DNA from 2 places in the Rubidibacter lacunae KORDI 51-2 genome. Region 2 is predicted to be linked to the other one. Evidence: predicted binding sites of a transcription regulator. Region 2 holds the regulator's gene; the other holds the start of a gene.
What was found. The regulator HrcA, encoded in region 2, represses chaperone genes, less so after heat shock. The targets are predictions, from matches to a motif close to TTAGCACTCNNANNNTNNGAGTGCTAA.
Positions count from the first base shown of each region.

Region 1: the regulator HrcA is predicted to act here: its motif matches at 5,311-5,337, upstream of groES (co-chaperone GroES).

Region 1 covers NZ_ASSJ01000001.1:86,978-95,911, reverse strand. Annotated here, with positions in the region: gene KR51_RS00335 (alpha/beta hydrolase) at 1-768, shown strand, start outside; gene KR51_RS00330 (DNA cytosine methyltransferase) at 978-2,336, opposite strand; gene KR51_RS00325 (aromatic ring-hydroxylating dioxygenase subunit alpha) at 2,445-3,587, opposite strand; gene KR51_RS00320 (PHP domain-containing protein) at 3,821-4,675, shown strand; gene KR51_RS00315 (EVE domain-containing protein) at 4,672-5,130, shown strand; gene groES (co-chaperone GroES) at 5,376-5,684, shown strand; gene groL (chaperonin GroEL) at 5,725-7,347, shown strand; gene KR51_RS00300 (hypothetical protein) at 7,742-8,934, opposite strand, start outside.
Region 2 covers NZ_ASSJ01000076.1:30,248-39,181, reverse strand. Annotated here, with positions in the region: gene KR51_RS13265 (alpha/beta fold hydrolase) at 1-493, shown strand, start outside; gene KR51_RS13260 (rhodanese-like domain-containing protein) at 648-1,001, shown strand; gene hrcA (heat-inducible transcriptional repressor HrcA) at 1,146-2,246, shown strand; gene KR51_RS13250 (hypothetical protein) at 2,334-3,065, shown strand; gene hisA (1-(5-phosphoribosyl)-5-[(5-phosphoribosylamino)methylideneamino]imidazole-4-carboxamide isomerase) at 3,286-4,059, opposite strand; gene KR51_RS13240 (cobyrinate a,c-diamide synthase) at 4,574-5,920, opposite strand; gene KR51_RS13235 (hypothetical protein) at 6,036-6,221, opposite strand; gene KR51_RS13230 (helix-turn-helix domain-containing protein) at 6,399-7,094, opposite strand; gene KR51_RS13225 (sulfiredoxin) at 7,279-7,542, opposite strand; gene KR51_RS13220 (RNA-binding S4 domain-containing protein) at 7,802-8,023, shown strand; gene rpmI (50S ribosomal protein L35) at 8,145-8,345, shown strand; gene rplT (50S ribosomal protein L20) at 8,452-8,811, shown strand; gene KR51_RS13205 (transporter substrate-binding domain-containing protein) at 8,885-8,934, shown strand, end outside.

The sequences.
Region 1 (8,934 bases), on a different contig from region 2:
TTTATCGATCGCCCCTTAGACATCAGCTACACCCTCAACGAACTAGAACGGCGCAACGAAGCCGAATTTGGCGGACGACTGAACTTGACCAACGTCGGATCCATGGGGCATTCCTTCGGCGGCTACACCGCTCTCGCCACAGCCGGGGCGACCCTCGATTTCGAACATTTAGAGCGCGACTGCACCCCCACAGGACCCGGCCGCTTTAATACGGCTTTGTTATTACAGTGTCGGGCCCTCAAACTCGAACAACCGTTGCCAAATCTCAAAGACGATCGCGTTGGTTCAGTCTTTCTTGCTAATCCAGTTAATGCCAGCATCTTTGGACCCAACGGACTGGCAAACGTGACCGTACCGGTAATGGTGGGGGCTGGCAGCTACGATCTGTCTACACCATTCGTCTTCGAACAAGCGCGCTCCTTCCCCTGGTTGGCAAACGCGCCAGAAAGTTTCCTACTGTTGATAGAAGGAGACAGCCATGTTCCTATACCCGACTTAGATGGCGGCAGTTATTTCGCGGTCACTTCAGTGATCGGATTGACGCTGCCGAGCGAGGACCTACGCGACTACTATGCTGAACCCTTTCAAGCCGCCTTTGCCCAAGTGTTTGTGGCCGGTAACGAGGAGTATCGCGCTTACCTGAACCCTGCTTACGCCGCATATCTCAGTCAAGATCGGGATTTCGATGCAGTGCTCATTCCGCAAGCATCCGCACCGGCTTTACAAGCAGCGTTTGCAGCTGAGGCTGAAGAGTTCCGCAAGCTGTGAACACATTTACACTTGGCTTTCAACAACACCCCTACCAATTCTTGAGTGAATCGAGAACGCTCACTTCGCGGCTCCAACTGAAGACGCGAACGCCATTACTACCGCCCCCGCTCAATGTAAGCTTGGTGAATGTCATCAGGGTGAGTACGTCACCAAATCGACCTCCCCAAAATAACCTCGCTTGAGAGAGCCCAGGGCTCGAGCAAACGCTAGTCGGCGATCCCAGATCGATTGTCGCGGGCTAACAGACGCGCTGCTTCAACATCGGATTGCTTGCGTTTGCGGACGCCGCTTTTGCTAGTGCGCTTGGCGATCGCGATCGGAACGCCCCAAAACCGCGCGGCTTGGGACATGTCGAAGTTGACCAAGCGCGGCTCGCCTAATGCCACAATACGTCGCGGCAGTGTCGGCGTCGCGCCCAGTGCCCGACCGATCTCCCCAGCAATTGCACGAGCCAGCGGCGGCGGCACGGCGTTGCCGATCTGTCGCGCACCGTGCCACTTCGTTGCGTGAGGACGGAACCAATCTGGAAACCCATGCAACCGCGCCATCTCCCGCACCGTTACGCACCGCGAACGCGCGTAGTGGATCGGGCGCGGACTGGTAAAGGCCCCGCGTGCCGAGTCGGTTCCAGCTCGCAGCGTATTGCTGACCCCATCGGGGGCGAGCTTGAAAAATCGCGAAATTGGCTCGATACGACCGGAGTCAGCGGCAGCAAAGCGGCGGCGCGAGATTGCCGTGTGGGTCGTGCGCGCGCTTGCCGTCAGCACCATCGAATTCCAGTGACGACGATAGCCATAGTGCCACCCTGCCGCCTCGACGCATCGCATTTCTCGCGCGTAAGCGCTCAAGTCTCCGGCATCCCAGGCAGATACTGGTGTCGAGTCGGTTGCCGCTAGCCGAGCAAATTTATCTGCATCCGGCAAATCGCCGATCGCTTCGCGGCAGGACGGACCCGGCGGCAGCGAGCCGGCAGCGAGTGCTGGGGATTTGCCAGCCGGTCGCGCGATCGCCTTTGGATACTCCGGCAGCGGACAGTCGCGCTTCGCTCCCATCAAAATCAGACGCTCTCGCTGTTGCGGCACCCCAAAATGGACGGCGTTCAGGATCTGCCACGGCAATCGGATTAAATAGCCGAGGGCAGTAAAAGCATCGATGACTTCTTCGAGGAATTGCCGCTGCTGTCCGGTTGCTAACCCCTTCACGTTCTCGAAGACGAAATAACGGGCGTCAAGTTCGGCCACGAGCCGCACGAACTCTCTCACCAGCGCGTTGCGCGGGTCATCCAGCGAGCGCCTGCCCATCAACGAAAACCCCTGGCAGGGCGCGCCACCAAACACCACATCGACCGCTCGCGACCCGATGCCTGCCGCCCCCCGAATCTCTGCACCCGAAAGACTGGCAGCAGATTTGGGCAGCATCGCGCAGTTGGGAAAGTTGTAGTGATGGACTGCTGCGTGCACCGGATCGAGTTCTACCGCCGCTACAACATCAAATCCTGCTTGTTCGAAGCCGAGGCTGAGACCGCCCGCACCGGCAAACAGATCGATTCCGATCGGACGACTCATGTCCCACTTCCCACCACAATCGCGTGTTGCTTTGGACTGCAGCTCGGCGTTGCAAAGCATGCCGCAAGTTCCCATTGCAAATCTACCCCAAAACTCCGCTTTGAAAGCCTAAACCGTCGACCGATCTCTCCGCGGACTGCTATCCAGACTGGTATCGTCTTGGCATGTGCCCGCCGCATCCACTTTTCCGCGATCCTCGTGCCGATCGCGCTCGTATTGGCAATACTGGCGCACGAGCAAGCGCTGCAGCGCAATGATTGCCGGGTTGATTTCCACATAGCGCCGCTGCGGATTGGTGAGGTAAGTACGCTGTTCGTTTTCCACCATTTCGATATCTTGGGCGAGGAAACGCCGCAATATGAAGCGCCGCAATAGCACCCTGAGGGGCGATCGCAGCCCGCGCAACAACCATCGGGGTAGCGGGACCCGGAAGAAAAAGTACGCAAACGAATGACTTTCGGTCGGATGTACTGGCAGGCGAAACAAATACAACGCAGACACGCCCTCCAAGTGGGTTTCGTAGTGCGGGTAGCGGTACTCGATTGACACCGGCAGGGTCGTCACCCGATCGGCGCGATCGCTCAGACCCAACCACGTTGCCAGCCGACCGCGATAGGACACGTCGTAGGTGGCGCGGATGGTATCGTCAGTTGCGTGCAGGCTGCTCAGTCGCGGATCGAACCAACCTTGCAGACCTCGATGCAAATAGCCGTGGAACACGTCCATCGTGTTCTCGTTGCACATCGAGAAATGGGCGGCAAACTTTGCAGCCAAGGGCACGCACAGCCACTCGTCGTTGCCGAACTCGGTCATGACGGGTAGCGCGCGATCGCGAGCCAGCTCCGGGTCTCCAGGAAACAACCAGACCGCGCCATATTGCTCCCGTACGGGAAAGCTGCGGGCGCAGGCAGGGGGCAGCTTCTGGGTTGCGGGTAAGTAAGGAATGCGCGCGCACCGACCGGTGTCGCCCTCAAACTCCCAGCCGTGGTAGGGACACACCAGCCGCGTTCCGCACACGTCGCCTTTGTGCAAGGCAATGCCCTTGTGCGGGCAGGCATCTTCGAGCGCGCGAACGGTGCCGGTTGTATCGCGGAAGAGCGCAATCGCCTGTTGCCAAACGGTTACAGGTAGCGTGCAGCCGGGCTTGAGATCTTCGGATCGGGCAACGGCATACCAGTGGTTGGGGTTGATGCCGATCGCCCGCACGCGATTCTCGACGCGTTGTCCTTCTAAGGTCGTTGTCAATTCCATCTCGTAACTCCAGCTTCCAGTCCTGGGGGTTCGTGCATTGCGCTGGCGAGCTTCGTTCGATTTTACGTCCCGAGATCGCGTGCGAGCAACGCCGGCCCCACCCAAGCACGGTCGCGCCCGGCAGGAGGTTCCTTCAGACCGCGCCCGTCTTCAACCCCCGAGCTCGTAAACTATCTGGTGGGAAGCAGCTTATAAGATAATGGCGTAGCCATCTTTTTGCGAGCCCGTCAATCATGCTAGAGCTACACTGTCACACGACATTTTCGGACGGCACGCTCGCACCAACCGAACTGGTGGAAGCGGCGGCGGCGGCAGGCGTCCGCGCTCTAGCCATCACCGACCACGACACCCTCGGCGGCTGGGATGAGGCAATCGCTGCGGCCCGCAGGTTCGGACTCACCATCGTCCCCGGAATCGAACTCAGTACGGTGTGGCACGGTCGCTCCCTGCATGTTTTGGGGTTTTATCCCCAGCGCGATCTCTTAGAACCGCCGCTGCGCGATCGCTTCGAGGGTCGCAGGCGTCGCGCTCGACAGATGGCCGATAAACTTGCCAAGCTAGGCTACCCGATCGTGCTGCCGCAAATTGGAGCGGGTATCGCGCCAGGGCGACCGCACATTGCTCGAGCTCTTGTGGCAGCCGGTCACGCTCGAACCGAGCGCGAAGCATTCGACCGCTGGTTGTCCGATGGCGGGCCGGCTTATGTCAGCTACGAAAAGTTCTCTGCGGTAGAAGGCATCCGCTTGCTCCGCGACTGCGGTGCGGTGCCCGTGTGGGCGCATCCATTTCTATTCCGGGGGGGCGAGCCGTCGGAGATACTCCCCGAGTTGGTAGCAGCCGGTCTGCGCGGCATCGAAATCTATCACCCGACCCACACGCCGACTCAACACGCGATGCTCGCACAGCTGGCTCGCACCTACAATCTGGTCGCGACTGGCGGCAGCGACTACCACGGACCCATTAAGGACGGTCCCACGCTCAACCAGTTGCAATTGCCGTTAGAGTTATTGACAGCACTGCAGGCCGCCCGACTAACCAATCGAGGACCTGCAAGCAGTAGCGATCGCGAGAGGAGCGGGCTCAGGTGAAATATTGGTTGCTGAAGTCGGAACCGGGCACCTATGGCATCAAGGACATGGAACGCGAGAGGCGCTCGATCTGGGATGGCGTCCGCAACTACCAGGCGCGAAACTTCCTGTGTGAGATGGAACCGGGAGACTTGGCGTTTTTCTATCACTCCAATACCAAGCCACCGGGCGTCGCCGGGCTGGTCCGCGTCGTTGAAGCCCGCGTTGTCGATCCGACACAATTCGACCCAGACAGTCATTATTACGACGCCAAATCCACACCCGAGGACCCGCGCTGGCGCACTGCTACCGTCGAATATCTCGAAACTTTTGCCACCTATATCCCGATCGCCACACTCAAAGCTACCTTCAGTCCCGACGAACTGCTCCTCGTCCGGCGCGGCAACCGCCTCTCCGTGATGCCTGTTGCCGAGGAGGTCGCGGTCAAAATCTTGCAACTCGGTCGCGCCTCGTAAGCACCCGCCCGCTGCGGTCTCGATCGGTCTAATGGGCTTCTTATCCGCCGCACTCGCGCCCGGCGCGATCGCCCGTCCTGCTAGCAATAAACGCGATTCCCTGCTGGAGCAGCGATGGCAGTCGAGTACGGGAACCCGCACTGACCGAGCAGTTGCACGCCACGCATGCGCTTCGCTAAATTAGCACTCGGAATAGGAGAGTGCTAATTCCACGAGGCACCCGACAAACCTGGAGAGAGGTAACAATGGCAGTTTCCCTGAGCGTGTCTACCGTGCAACCGCTGGGCGATCGCGTCTTCGTCAAGGTCAGCCCGTCCGAAGAGAAAACGGCCGGCGGCATCGTCCTGCCGGACACCGCACAAGAAAAGCCACAGGTGGGCGAGATCGTGGCTGTGGGCCCGGGTAAGCGCAACGATGATGGCAGCCGCGCCACCCTCGACGTGAAAGTCGGCGACAAGGTGCTGTATTCCAAGTACGCCGGTACTGACATCCGTCTGGCCAGCGAAGAATACGTGCTGCTGTCCGAGAAGGACATCCTCGCATCCGTTCAGTAAACACCTTACCGACCACTCGTAACGAGTACTCGCAAGAGCTATGGCGAAGCAAATCATTTACAACGAAGAAGCCCGTCGCGCTCTCGAGCGCGGCATCGACATGTTGGCTGAGTCGGTAGCGGTTACCCTCGGTCCGAAGGGACGCAATGTCGTCCTGGAGAAGAAGTTTGGCGCCCCCCAAATCGTGAATGACGGCGTCACAATCGCGAAAGAAGTCGAACTCGACGATCATGTCGAGAACACCGGCGTTTCCTTGATCCGTCAAGCCGCAGCTAAGACCAACGACGTCGCCGGCGACGGCACCACCACAGCAACGCTCCTCGCCCACGCGATGGTGAAAGAGGGGCTGCGCAACGTTGCAGCTGGCGCGAACGCGATCGCACTCAAGCGGGGTATCGACCTGGCAACGGGCTTCCTGGTCGGCAAGATCGGCGAGCACGCCCGTGAAATCAGCGACTCCACCTCGATCTCGCAGGTAGGCTCGATCTCGGCGGGCAACGACGAAGAGGTCGGTCGCATGATCGCCGAGGCGATGGAGAAGGTCGGCAAAGAGGGCGTCATTTCCCTTGAAGAAGGCAAGTCCATGACCACCGAACTGGAGGTCACCGAGGGCATGCGCTTTGACAAGGGTTACATCAGCCCCTACTTCGTCACCGATGCCGAGCGCATGGAAGCCGTCTTCGACGAGCCATTGCTGCTGATTACCGACAAAAAGATTGCCTTGGTCCAAGATCTGGTGCCGGTGCTGGAGCAAGTATCGCGCTCCGGCAAGCCGCTGCTGATCGTGGCCGAGGACATCGAGAAAGAAGCTCTGGCAACCTTGGTGGTCAACCGCCTGCGCGGCGTGCTCAACGTGGCAGCAGTTAAGGCTCCGGGCTTTGGCGATCGCCGCAAACAGATGTTGGAAGACATCTCCGTGCTGACGGGCGGCCGCGTGATTACCGAAGATGCTGGTTTGAAGCTGGAGAATGCCAGCCTCGAAATGCTCGGTAAAGCACGTCGCGTGACGATTTCCAAAGATAACACCACGATTGTCGCCGAGGGCAACGAGCAAGCCGTGAAGGCGCGCTGCGACCAAATTCGCCGCCAGATCGACGAGACCGACTCCAGCTACGACAAAGAGAAGCTGCAGGAGCGCCTGGCCAAACTGGCCGGAGGCGTGGCAGTGATCAAAGTCGGCGCGGCTACCGAGACGGAAATGAAGGATCGCAAGCTGCGTCTGGAAGATGCGATCAACGCGACGAAGGCAGCTGTTGAAGAAGGCATCGTCCCCGGCGGCGGTACCACGCTCGCGCACTTGGCTCCGCAGCTCGAGGAGTGGGCAAACAGCAACCTCAAGGGCGAAGAGTCGATCGGCGCGGCGATCGTAACGCGCGCGTTGACGGCACCCCTGAAGCGCATTGCCGAGAACGCCGGTCAAAACGGCGCGGTGATTTCCGAGCGCGTGAAGGAAAAAACCTTCGACGTCGGCTACGACGCCGCGACGGGCGAGTTCGTCAACATGTTCGAAGCTGGCATCGTCGATCCGGCGAAAGTGACGCGTTCTGCTCTGCAGAATGCAGCGTCAATCGCCAGCATGGTTTTGACCACCGAGTGCATCGTGGTCGACCTGCCCGAGAAGGACAAAGCTCCGGCTCCGGGCGGCGGTGACTTCGACTACTAAGTTCGTGACGAATCGAGTTCGGTTGCAATAGCTCCGAGCAACTCCGATCGATCCTGACGCGATTGCCTCCATGCGGGGCGATCGCGTTTTTTGATGGGGGCTCTCGCGGTTATAGTTGCAGCTCCACGAGCCGGCTTTTCCCGTTATCTTTTGGCGAGTAAAATCGGCAGGTCTTCGGGGCGCTCGAACGCCAATTATCCCGTTGTTCCATCTCAAAGCCTCAGCTTATTGTGTATCGCTACAAGGCTTGAACCCCCTGCTGTCCGGTAGTTACAGACTTGTCGGGAAAAGTTAGGCCGCGATGAGAACAAACACCCACCAATCCCTATGGCTCGAAGGCAATTCAGAGCAATGGGAACATAAGACCCGACTGGAGTCCGGTCGGAAAGTTGCTTCACTGCCAAGTTGCCAGCTCGGCTAACCAGTGTCGTACTGCCGCCGATAACTGCACGCGGCGGCGCTCGAAGTCGGCCGCGATCGCGATTAGTGCAATGCCGACAACGATGCCGATAATCCACTTGAAAAAGGCATATCGGAAGACGGAAACCAGTGCTTGGTCGCCGATCGTCAAGAGCAAAAAGCCCGTGCCGACAAATAGAAACGCCCGCACGCGCGTGCCGATGCCGGCCAATACAAATCCGACCGCGATCGCTCCGGGCACGAGACCGATCGCGCCTGAGTTGTGCAAGAACGCCGTACCGCAAACGATCGCGCTACCGAGCACCCGCAAGCCGTGGCGCGGGGCGCGACCGACAGGCGATCGCAACCCCGGATCGACTTGCGCTAGATACAACAGAGCAGCTGCGACAATCGCGGCAAACCACAGCTGACCCGCGCCCAACTCTTCGCCCCACTGCCACAGCACCCAAGCCGCAGCGATCGTGCTGCCGTAGCTAATGCGCCAATTGCGATGCCGCCACGCCAGCCAAGCGTAGGCTACTGCCGCTAACACCAAGCTCGGTTTTGCCACGGCTGATGTCGTGGCAACTGCGGCCACGGCCGGGATTACCAGCGCGCTCCATTGCCACGGTTGCTGCCGCCAACCCAGACGCGCCCACGGCACCACGTCGAACGCAACTGCTAGGACGCTCGCGATCGCCAGCAAGTGGGGATCTAAGACTGCTAATTCGGTCCAAACCGAGCGCGCGTGGATGAATGCGATACCAACTTCGCAGATCGCCACATAAATCCAGCCGTCGCAATGGGCGCGCCCCTGAAGCAGCGCGTAGAGCGCGAGCAGCGCCCACAGTACTATTGCCAGTGGCGTCAGGCGTGGAGTGGGTCCGACCTTAGCGTAGATTGCTGCCAACCCCAGCAGCGCACTGCCCATGCCCCAATGCACGTGCGCGATCGCTTGCAGTTCGCCGACCGTCAGATTTAGCAATGCCACCGCGTGCCGTTGCCCGGCCAGCCCCAACAGTCTGGAGCCATAGGCCATCGTCACCGCTACAGTTGCCAGAAGTACCCAGGCATCAGCCGGGCTGCCACCGCTTCCTTGAAGGAGTTGGTAGAGAACGAGCTCGTACCATGCGATCGCGATACCGTTGAATCCCAGGTATGGCAGCGCTTTGTTCGCCATGCGCCGGC
Region 2 (8,934 bases):
CGCCTTCGCACTGGCGCATCCCGAAGCAGTGGCGCAGCTGGTGCTAATCGACAGTACGGGTATTGCTAGCGGCCCGGCTTTGGGAAAGTTTTTACCCCTGCCGGTGGCAGCTCTAGCGGCGGAGATTCTGCGACCCCCGCGCGTCCGAGCCGCCATCTGTCGGGCAGCATTCCACGATCCCAACTCGGTCACCGCCGACGCCGAGCTGTGTGGATCTCTGCACGTGCGCATGCCAGGCTGGCGGAGGGCACTGGCGGAGTTCACGCGCAGCGGTGGATATGCCTCCGTATTACCCAACCTTGGAGCGATCGCGCCGCCGACGCTGATCGTCTGGGGACGAGGCGATCGCATCCTCGGCACGAAAGACGCCGATCGCTTCGCACGCGGCATTTCCAACAGCAAACTTGTATGGATCGAGCGCGGGGGTCACGTGCCACACGTTGAAGCAGCTGCAGAAGTAGCAGCAGCAATCCGCTCCTTCTTGGGCGTTTAACGGGGTGTAGAAATCATTCGCAGGTGGGTTGGCATTGTCGGCCGGCGTCACCATAACCACACCTGAGGCGATCGCGTTTTGCTCCGCGCGCGAAGACCGACCATTAAGATATTCCAAAGCAATTGAGAGGACTTTTTTGGAGGGTTTGACTGCTATGTCAGCTGGTGCCACAGCGATCGCCGTAGAAGATTTTGCCGAGCTGCTTGCTACCACGGCTTGTGATTCGGAGTCGGTTCAGCTAGTGGACGTGCGCGAGCCACACGAAGTTGAATTGGCCGCCATTCCCGGTTTTACCCATCTGCCACTCAGCCAGTACGAGCAGTGGTCCGGTCGGATCGGTCAGTACCTCGATCCAGATCGGCCGACCTTAGTTTTGTGCCATCACGGCATTCGCTCTGCCCAGATGTGTCAGTGGCTAAGGTTACAGGGGTTTGCGAATGTTAAGAACATAATCGGCGGTATCGATGCTTACTCCGCGCGCGTCGATGCTAATGTCCCACGCTACTAAGCCCGGGGGAGACAGAGATGGGCTGGACATTGGGGCTGATGCGGTTGCATCACGCGATCGCTGACAACTACAAACGCTCGCTCGCACCTTTATGATTAGTTAACATTCTGCATTCAAGCCGTTTGTTGTCCCCAACGTGCCGCCATGCCCTCCCGACCTCCCAAGTTGAGCGATCGCCATCAGCAGGTGCTCTCGGCTACAGTCCGTCACTACGTCGCAACGGCCGAGCCTGTCAGCTCCAAGGTGTTGGCTAGCGAGTACGACTTCTCAGTCAGCTCGGCAACGATCCGCAACGCGATGGGGTGGCTGGAAAAAGCCGGTCTGCTCTATCAACCGCATACCTCCGCCGGGCGCGTCCCGTCGGACTCAGGGTATCGGATTTACGTCGATCGCCTGATGACACCCGATCTCGCGTTCGGGCCGGAAATCGAGCAGCTGCTGGCACAGACCCTTCAAAACGGGAGCGGCAGTATCGAAGCTCTGTTGCAAGGGGCTACCCAGCTGTTGTCAACCCTGAGCGGCTACGTTGCTTTGATTACCCGCCCGCGATACCCTACCCGATGCTTGCGGCACCTGCAGCTCGTGCGTGTTGATTCCGAGCGAGTCATGTTGATTCTCGTGACCGATGCTTACGAGACGCGGTCGGTGCTGCTGCAGCTGCCGGTCGATGGTCCGGCAACAGGCGCGGCGACAGGCGCAACGATCGAACTTGCCGACGGCGAGTTACAAATGTTATCGAACTATCTCAACAGCAAGTTGCGCGGGCGATCCCTAACGGATTTGGCAACACTCGACTGGGGCGAACTCGACCGGGATTTCCAGACGTCAATGGAGCTGTTGCGCCAAGTCCTCGTGGGGTTAGTGCAAGAACAAGCTGCCGTTCCGTCCCCAGAAATTGTCGTCCGCGGCATCGCTGAAGTCCTACGACAGCCCGAGTTCTCCGAGCTGCATCAGGTACAAATGCTATTGCACCTACTCGAAGAGGAGCAAGACAGGTTGTGGCCGCTGGTGTTTGAAGTGCCACGTCCGGACGCTCCTGCCCGACGCGTGACGGTGCGCATCGGGTCGGAGAATCCACTCGGACCGATGCAGACCTGCACCCTGATTGCCGCCAATTACTCCTGCAACGATACGCCTGTGGGTAGTGTTGGCATTATCGGTCCGACGCGGATGCTATATGAGAATGCGATCGCCCTAGTTGAGACAGCTGCCGACTACCTGACTGAAGTGCTGCGCGTCGATTAGCCGGCAAATTGGTAGGCAAGTCGGCGTCGCGATTGCTGCCAATCCTCGCAGGCTTAGTATCTCTGCAGCATTGTTCGGCAGGTGAAGATGACCAACAGCATGCAAGCGCACAGCAAATCGGCGATCGGGCGGGGACTAGGCTTGATAGTCCTCTGGCTAATCTTCGCGACCTATGCCTTCCGCTTCGCACCACCAGTCGATTTCAAAGCAACATTTGTGTTGATTCGGGACCTGGTCGTCTTCAAAATTGAGGGCATCAACCCACTGGTCGCAGCGCTGTTTTACTTGATGGGCATGTGGCCGCTCGCATACGCCTGTTTGACCCTCGCAGACGGGCGCGGGCAAAGACTCTGGGCGTGGTTCTTCACGGTTGCATCGATGGCAGTGGGTGCCTTTGCACTATTGCCCTACTTGGCATTGCGATCGCCGAACGCGACATTCCCAGGGAAGAAAGGGATTCTCATTCGTCTGCTCGACGCACGGCTTACGGGCATTGCGTTTGCAACGGGGGGATTTCTGTTACTGGGATTTGGTTTATTGAAGGGCAACTGGGTGGATTTCGCAGAGCAGTTTCAGAGCAGCCGATTTATTCACGTGATGAGTCTGGACTTTTGCGTTCTTTGCCTGGCGTTCCCCGCGCTGCTCGGTGACGACATGGCGCGGCGAGGTCTGCGGTCCTCGCGAGTGTTTTGGGCGGTGAGCTTGCTACCGATAGTAGGTCCGTTGATGTATTTGTGCCTGCGACCGGCATTGCCCGAGCCCGAACGCCACCCCCAAGCAGCCAGTGTCCGCTCGTCTCCAGCAGAACCAACAGCTTAATTGCAGCTATTTCAGGCTCGACCGATTCAAGCGATCTGAACTCAGCGCGCCGGCTGGGCACCTCGAAAAATTGCTGGATTGTGGCGTAGCGGCGGCTGAATTGCCCGTGCTGCAATGTCGACTTAATGTCGTGAGTGAATCGATCGATGCGCATCGCGACGGCAGTGTCTGAACCCATATTGATGCGAGGTTCGGTTGCGATCGCGCCCGAAAGCCAAACTTACGCAAAGGTAGACGATCCGATGTCTGGTGGAACGTCCTGCCAGCGGTTGGGACCGACGGCACGTAAGGCTTCAGCAAGGTCGATGTCGCCGGTGTAGAGGGCGCGACCGACGATCGCGCCGCAGACTCCGATCGGTTCCAGTGCCAGCAAACTCAGCAAATTGGAGACCGAACCGATGCCGCCCGACGCGATCGCCGGCACGTCGATCGCACTAGCCAGCGCGCGCAGCGCGTCGAGATTCGGGCCGGACAGAGTCCCGTCGCGGTGGATGTCGGTGTAGACGACCGCTGCTGCTCCCCAATCGGCTGCTTGCCGGGCGAGGTCGGTTGCGGCGAGTTCGGACGTCTCCAGCCAGCCTCGCGTTGCCACGCGGCCCTGCCGCGCATCGATGCCTACAATAATTTGCTCGGGGTATTCTTCGCATAAATGCGCGACGAGTTCCGGTTGCTCGACAGCGATCGTGCCAACGATCGCCCGCGAAACGCCGAGGTCGAATAGTTGCTTAACGCGATCGCGATCGCGCAAGCCGCCCCCAACTTGGACGGGAATCTCGATCGCGCGGACGATCGCCGCGATCGCGTCGTGGTTGATCGGCGTGCCTTCCTTAGCACCATCGAGGTCGACAACGTGCAGCGATGCTGCCCCAGTCGTCTCCCAGCGACGCGCGACAGCAACCGGATCGTCGCCGAACACTTGCGATCGTTCGTAGTCGCCTTGGTAAAGACGCACGCACTGGCCGTTGAGGAGGTCGATCGCGGGGATTACGTCCATAGGATGCTGGAAAAGCTTGCTGACTCTGTCTATCTAGTGCAGTGTAGCCGGTTGCGCCGGTGGAAACGGACCGTTCAACGAGAGGGCACCTAGATGAATTCGCTCTAGACCGAAGATCGCTACAAGAGCATGGGCATTTCAGCCGACGGCACGCCAGAATCCCGCGATTTTTCGAAGAGTCCACAATATAAACTGCTTCGGGTATTACGAACGGTTGTGGTCACGCATGCAACGTTCGGCGTCGTTAAGGTAGACAGAATCCAAAAACTACTCCAAGATCGTTTCCAAGTCCCCCCAGGAGAGTAAAGGCAGGGGATCCAAGCATGTTGTCAGCGTTCATTTTACGAATGCAATGAGAACGTCCTTCAACCTGTAGACCCAGGCCCTTGGAGTGCACGAGGGTAATTCACGCTATAAATTCAGTTCGACCAGATGATGCCAGCCGTGAGGTGAGCCGCGATCGCGTCCGAATGTGCAGGGACTTCGATGCTCGATCCCAACAACTTGAAGGGATTTACTCGCCCCAATGTTGGCAGCGCTCCAGGAAGCGAGCGGGCAGTTCGGAACGCGTGCCCCAGTGGAGATGGATGTAGGATGCGTGCAGCTGTGCGGTTTGCCAACCTTCCATTATCAGAGTGGACGCAGCCAGTCCCTGCGTCCGGAAAAGCGGTCGATCGGGGGCAGGACCGAGCGTCGAGCGGTGAAACTCGTGTCCCCAGGCTACTTCACCACAGCGGAAGAGTGGACTGTCGCGCAGGGCGATCGCCTGCCGGTAGCCAAGGGTGAGGCGCGCGCCCATCGTTGCTGTTGCCGGTAACGCACCTACCATCTCCCAAACCCGACCGGAGAAATCGACGAGTTGCCGACACAGAAACATCAAACCACCGCACTCGGCGTAAACGGGCATGTTCGACACGATCGCCGCGCGCAAGCAATCCCTCAGCGACCGATTGGCGGCAAGTTCGGCCGCAAACACCTCCGGAAACCCACCGCCGAGATATAGCCCTTGCACATCCGGCAGTGTGTCTGCCGAGAGCGGACTCCACTCGACAAGTTCGGCACCCAAAGCGGCAAGGAGATCCAGGTTGTCGGGGTAGTAAAAATTGAAGGCGCGATCGCGGGCGATGCCGACGCGGGCGGGGAAGCGAACGCTCGCTGTCGTGGCGGCATGCGATCGTTGGGGAGCGGCTAGTAGCGGCAGCAATTGCTCCCAGTCGAACCGGGTTGCTGCTAGGTCGCTCAGGCAATCGCGCAACTCGGCTAGGTGGGCTAACTCGTCGGTCGGGACCAACCCGAGGTGCCGATCGGGAATCGCGATGCGGTCGTCGCGGCGCAGGACACCCAAGATTGGGACCTGCAAAGGTTCTAGCGCCATGCTCAATAACTCGAGGTGGCGATCGCTGCCAACGCGATTCAAGACAACGCCAGCCACGCGCACGCGTGGGTCGAAGCTGCAGAAACCGCTGACAATCGCCGCAATCGAACCGGATAGGCGCTGGCAGTCGAGTACCAGCAGAACCGGCAGCTCGAGCAAGCGGGCAACGTGGGCAGTGGACGCAAAGTCGGGGACGTCTGCGATTGGGACACCATCGAACAAGCCCATCACGCCTTCAACCAGCGCCCAGCGCGCTCCCCAGCAGTGGCGCGCGAAGCACTGCTGCACGTAGGTCGCGCTTGTCAGCACCGGGTCGAGATTGCGACAGGGACGTGCCGTCATTGCCGCGTGGAACATCGGGTCGATGTAGTCCGGACCGACTTTGAACGCTTGCACGGACCCGTATTGTGCCAAGTAGGCAAGCAGCGCCAGTGTTACCGTTGTTTTGCCCGCACCGCTGCGATCGGCACCGATTACCACTGTCATAAGTCCCTCACGACGCTTCGGGCGTGCGATCGCATGTTCGATGCTGTCCGAACGGTTGCCTATTAACGGGTTAATAAAGTCACCCGGTAGGTTTTGTCCCAGGCGAGCAGGCGGGTCAATTTGGTTGCCAGCCTGAAACAGGCGGCGGCTCGAGGTCTGCATGCAGAACGCAAGCCAAGATTAGAACGTAGAGCCAGTAACCATAGCAAAACTTGATGTAATCGAGCCGATCGAGATCGCCAAGGTTGAAGTTGTCGAATTCGATATCGGCATAGTTGCCCACTCGCGGAACGATCGCCATCTCTCTTAACGAGAATTTTACGGATCAGTGGCTGAAGCTTTCAGGGCAAAAGTCTATCTGAGAGCGAGACTCTAGAGAGCGAGACTTCCGGGGCTTGGTAGGCAACGATACGCGAAGCAATCCGGCGCTTTCGTTCCGCGATCGCCGCTGGTGCGATCCCATCCAATCGCCTGCCTTTTAATCAACCGGACCGACCTGCGCGCGAAACAGTAACTTGTCGCCCCAGCGATAACCGGCATAGCGGACCCGAACGCGATCGCCAGGTGCGGCAGTACCTTCAAGCAGCTGGTGCCATTGCGGGTCGTAAGGCAATTCGCTACCAACAGCAGCAATTGACTCCACCTCCCAGCTCCGAAGCAAATTGTCGATCGGTGCGGTCAGCGGCAGCAGGCGCGCGGCAGGTAATTCGGGATTGCGCTGCACGCCCGCGATCGCACTCGGCCACTGGCGCAGCCAGGGTTCGAGGAGATGCAAACTAGTGCGCTGGAAGTTTTTCTGTAGTTCTGCGTGCTGCCGGAGCAATTGCTGCTGCAGGATTTGGCATTCGCGTTGCATATCGGCAACATTTGGCTCCGGTCTCGAGACCCGATCCGGTTCCTGCAGCACTGCTGGTTCCGACGCCGATTCGCGACCAGAGGCGAATTCGGCGAGCAAATCGGTAGTTGGTATCTCCAGGACCCGGGCCAGCCGCTGCAGTGTCTCGACCCGCAGGCGATCGCATTGCCCGCGCCGGAGGTAGCGCAACTGCCGCTCGGAGACCCCAGCCTGCTGGCAAATTTGCCGCAAACTGAGCAAGCCCACCTGTCGCGCGCGATCGCGCAGCAATTGAGTGCGGTCGATTGAGTTATAGGTAATCGTTTCGGGCTGACTCATACATTACTGACTCATACATTTTAGGAGAGCTCGGGAAGCTATCTGCACAACAACGTTAGTACTAGCGCATCGGTGCACTTATCACAATAATTAGCGAATTAGCGCTGACGTCAATTGGCGCAGACGTCTCCTCTTCAGCATCGGCGCAAAGGCAATCCGTACCGAGTCAGCTCAGCGATCGCGTTTATGCCAAGTGGTGCTGAAGAACGGATTTGGGCGCGCGCCGCACGCGACATTCGATCGTTTCTTTGCCGAGGCGCTGGTGCGCTTCGTAGCGGTGGCAACCGGAGAAGCCGTAGTACCGACCTTCAACTTCCAGGACGTCGATCGGCTCGCGCAACCCCTCCTGCGCGATCGACTCCATCAGCACGCGAACTTTCTCGGGATCGTTCTGGCGCGGGAGCGGGCGGTGAATGAGGTTGAGGGGAATTTCGCGGATTGCTCTCATGATTACTCCTAGACGCACATCGACACAATTGCGATCGGCACCTCCTTAAGCGTAGTCGTTATGAGTTTGAGTTGCAAGCACTGTGTCAGTCACTTGGGTGCGGGCACAGTACTTGGCGCGCGATCGGCGAGGGTGAGAGACTGGAGTCCTCTATTGCCGTGCATCTTGGCGGTATTCGGTAGTACCTTTTTATGAGCTGCATGCACGACCTTCCAGGCAAGCGCGGTTGTGTTGCGACAATAGTTGTAGTTCCTTCGCGTTGTCCGCTAGCAACATGAACGTCATGCCCGAACGCGCCATCAAACTCGACCAATTCCTCAAACTCGTCGGTGCTGCAGGGACTGGCGGGCAGGCAAAAATTCCGATCCAAGATGGACTCGTCAGCGTCAACGGCGAAGTCGAAACCCGTCGCGGACGCAAGCTCCACAGTGGCGATGTCGTCACCATCGGCGATCGCGCGTTCCCCGTCACACTCGATTGAGTCGGCCAGCGCGTCAGATGCGGCAGCGGGCAATTCGGTTGCAAACATTTAACGCGATCGTTGCATTTCGCGATTCAGTTAAGGTAGATTGGTATTTCGTGTCGAATTGGGCTCGGTCGGAATGCCAAAGATGAAGACCTGCCGTGCGGCAGCCAAGCGCTTCCGCACCACGGGCAGTGGGAAGATCCGTCGCCGTAAGGCAAACAAGAATCACCTCCTGCAGCACAAGAGTTCTCATCGCAAGCGTCGCCTGTCACAACTGACATTGGCTGATGACAGCGATGGCAACAATATCAGCAAGATGCTGCCGTACATGAAGTAATCTCTCGGTAGGGCGTGAGCGGCTGGAGCGTGCATCGCAGCTCTGCAGACGTCCATACCGACATGACAAGGATTTAACTCGCACGGTTTGAAAGGAACGTAAAGCGATGAGCAGGGTCAAACGGGGGAACGTCCGGCAGAAACGCCACAAGAAGATCCTCAAGTTAGCGAAAGGATTCCGGGGCTCTCACTCCAAACTATTCCGCACCGCCAACCAGCAAGTAATGAAGGCGTTGCGCAACGCCTACCGCGATCGTCGGCGCCGCAAGCGCGACTTTCGACGCTTGTGGATCGCGCGCATCAACGCTGCCGCTCGCTTGAACGGCATGAGCTACAGCCGCCTAATCGGAGCGTTGAAGCAAGCCGAGATCGGACTCAACCGCAAGATGCTTGCCGAGCTAGCCGTCCTCGACCCGGCTGCATTTGCCAAAGTGGTCGAAACCGCTGCTACCAAGTCCGACGGCTAGGGATATTATCAGTCCGAACCCGGCAGAACTCGGTTCCTCTTGGAGCCGGGTTTTAAAGCGTTCTCTCGTCGTTGTGGCTCCCGTTATGATGCATCGCCTACTGCGCACCAGCATCGCCGCGCT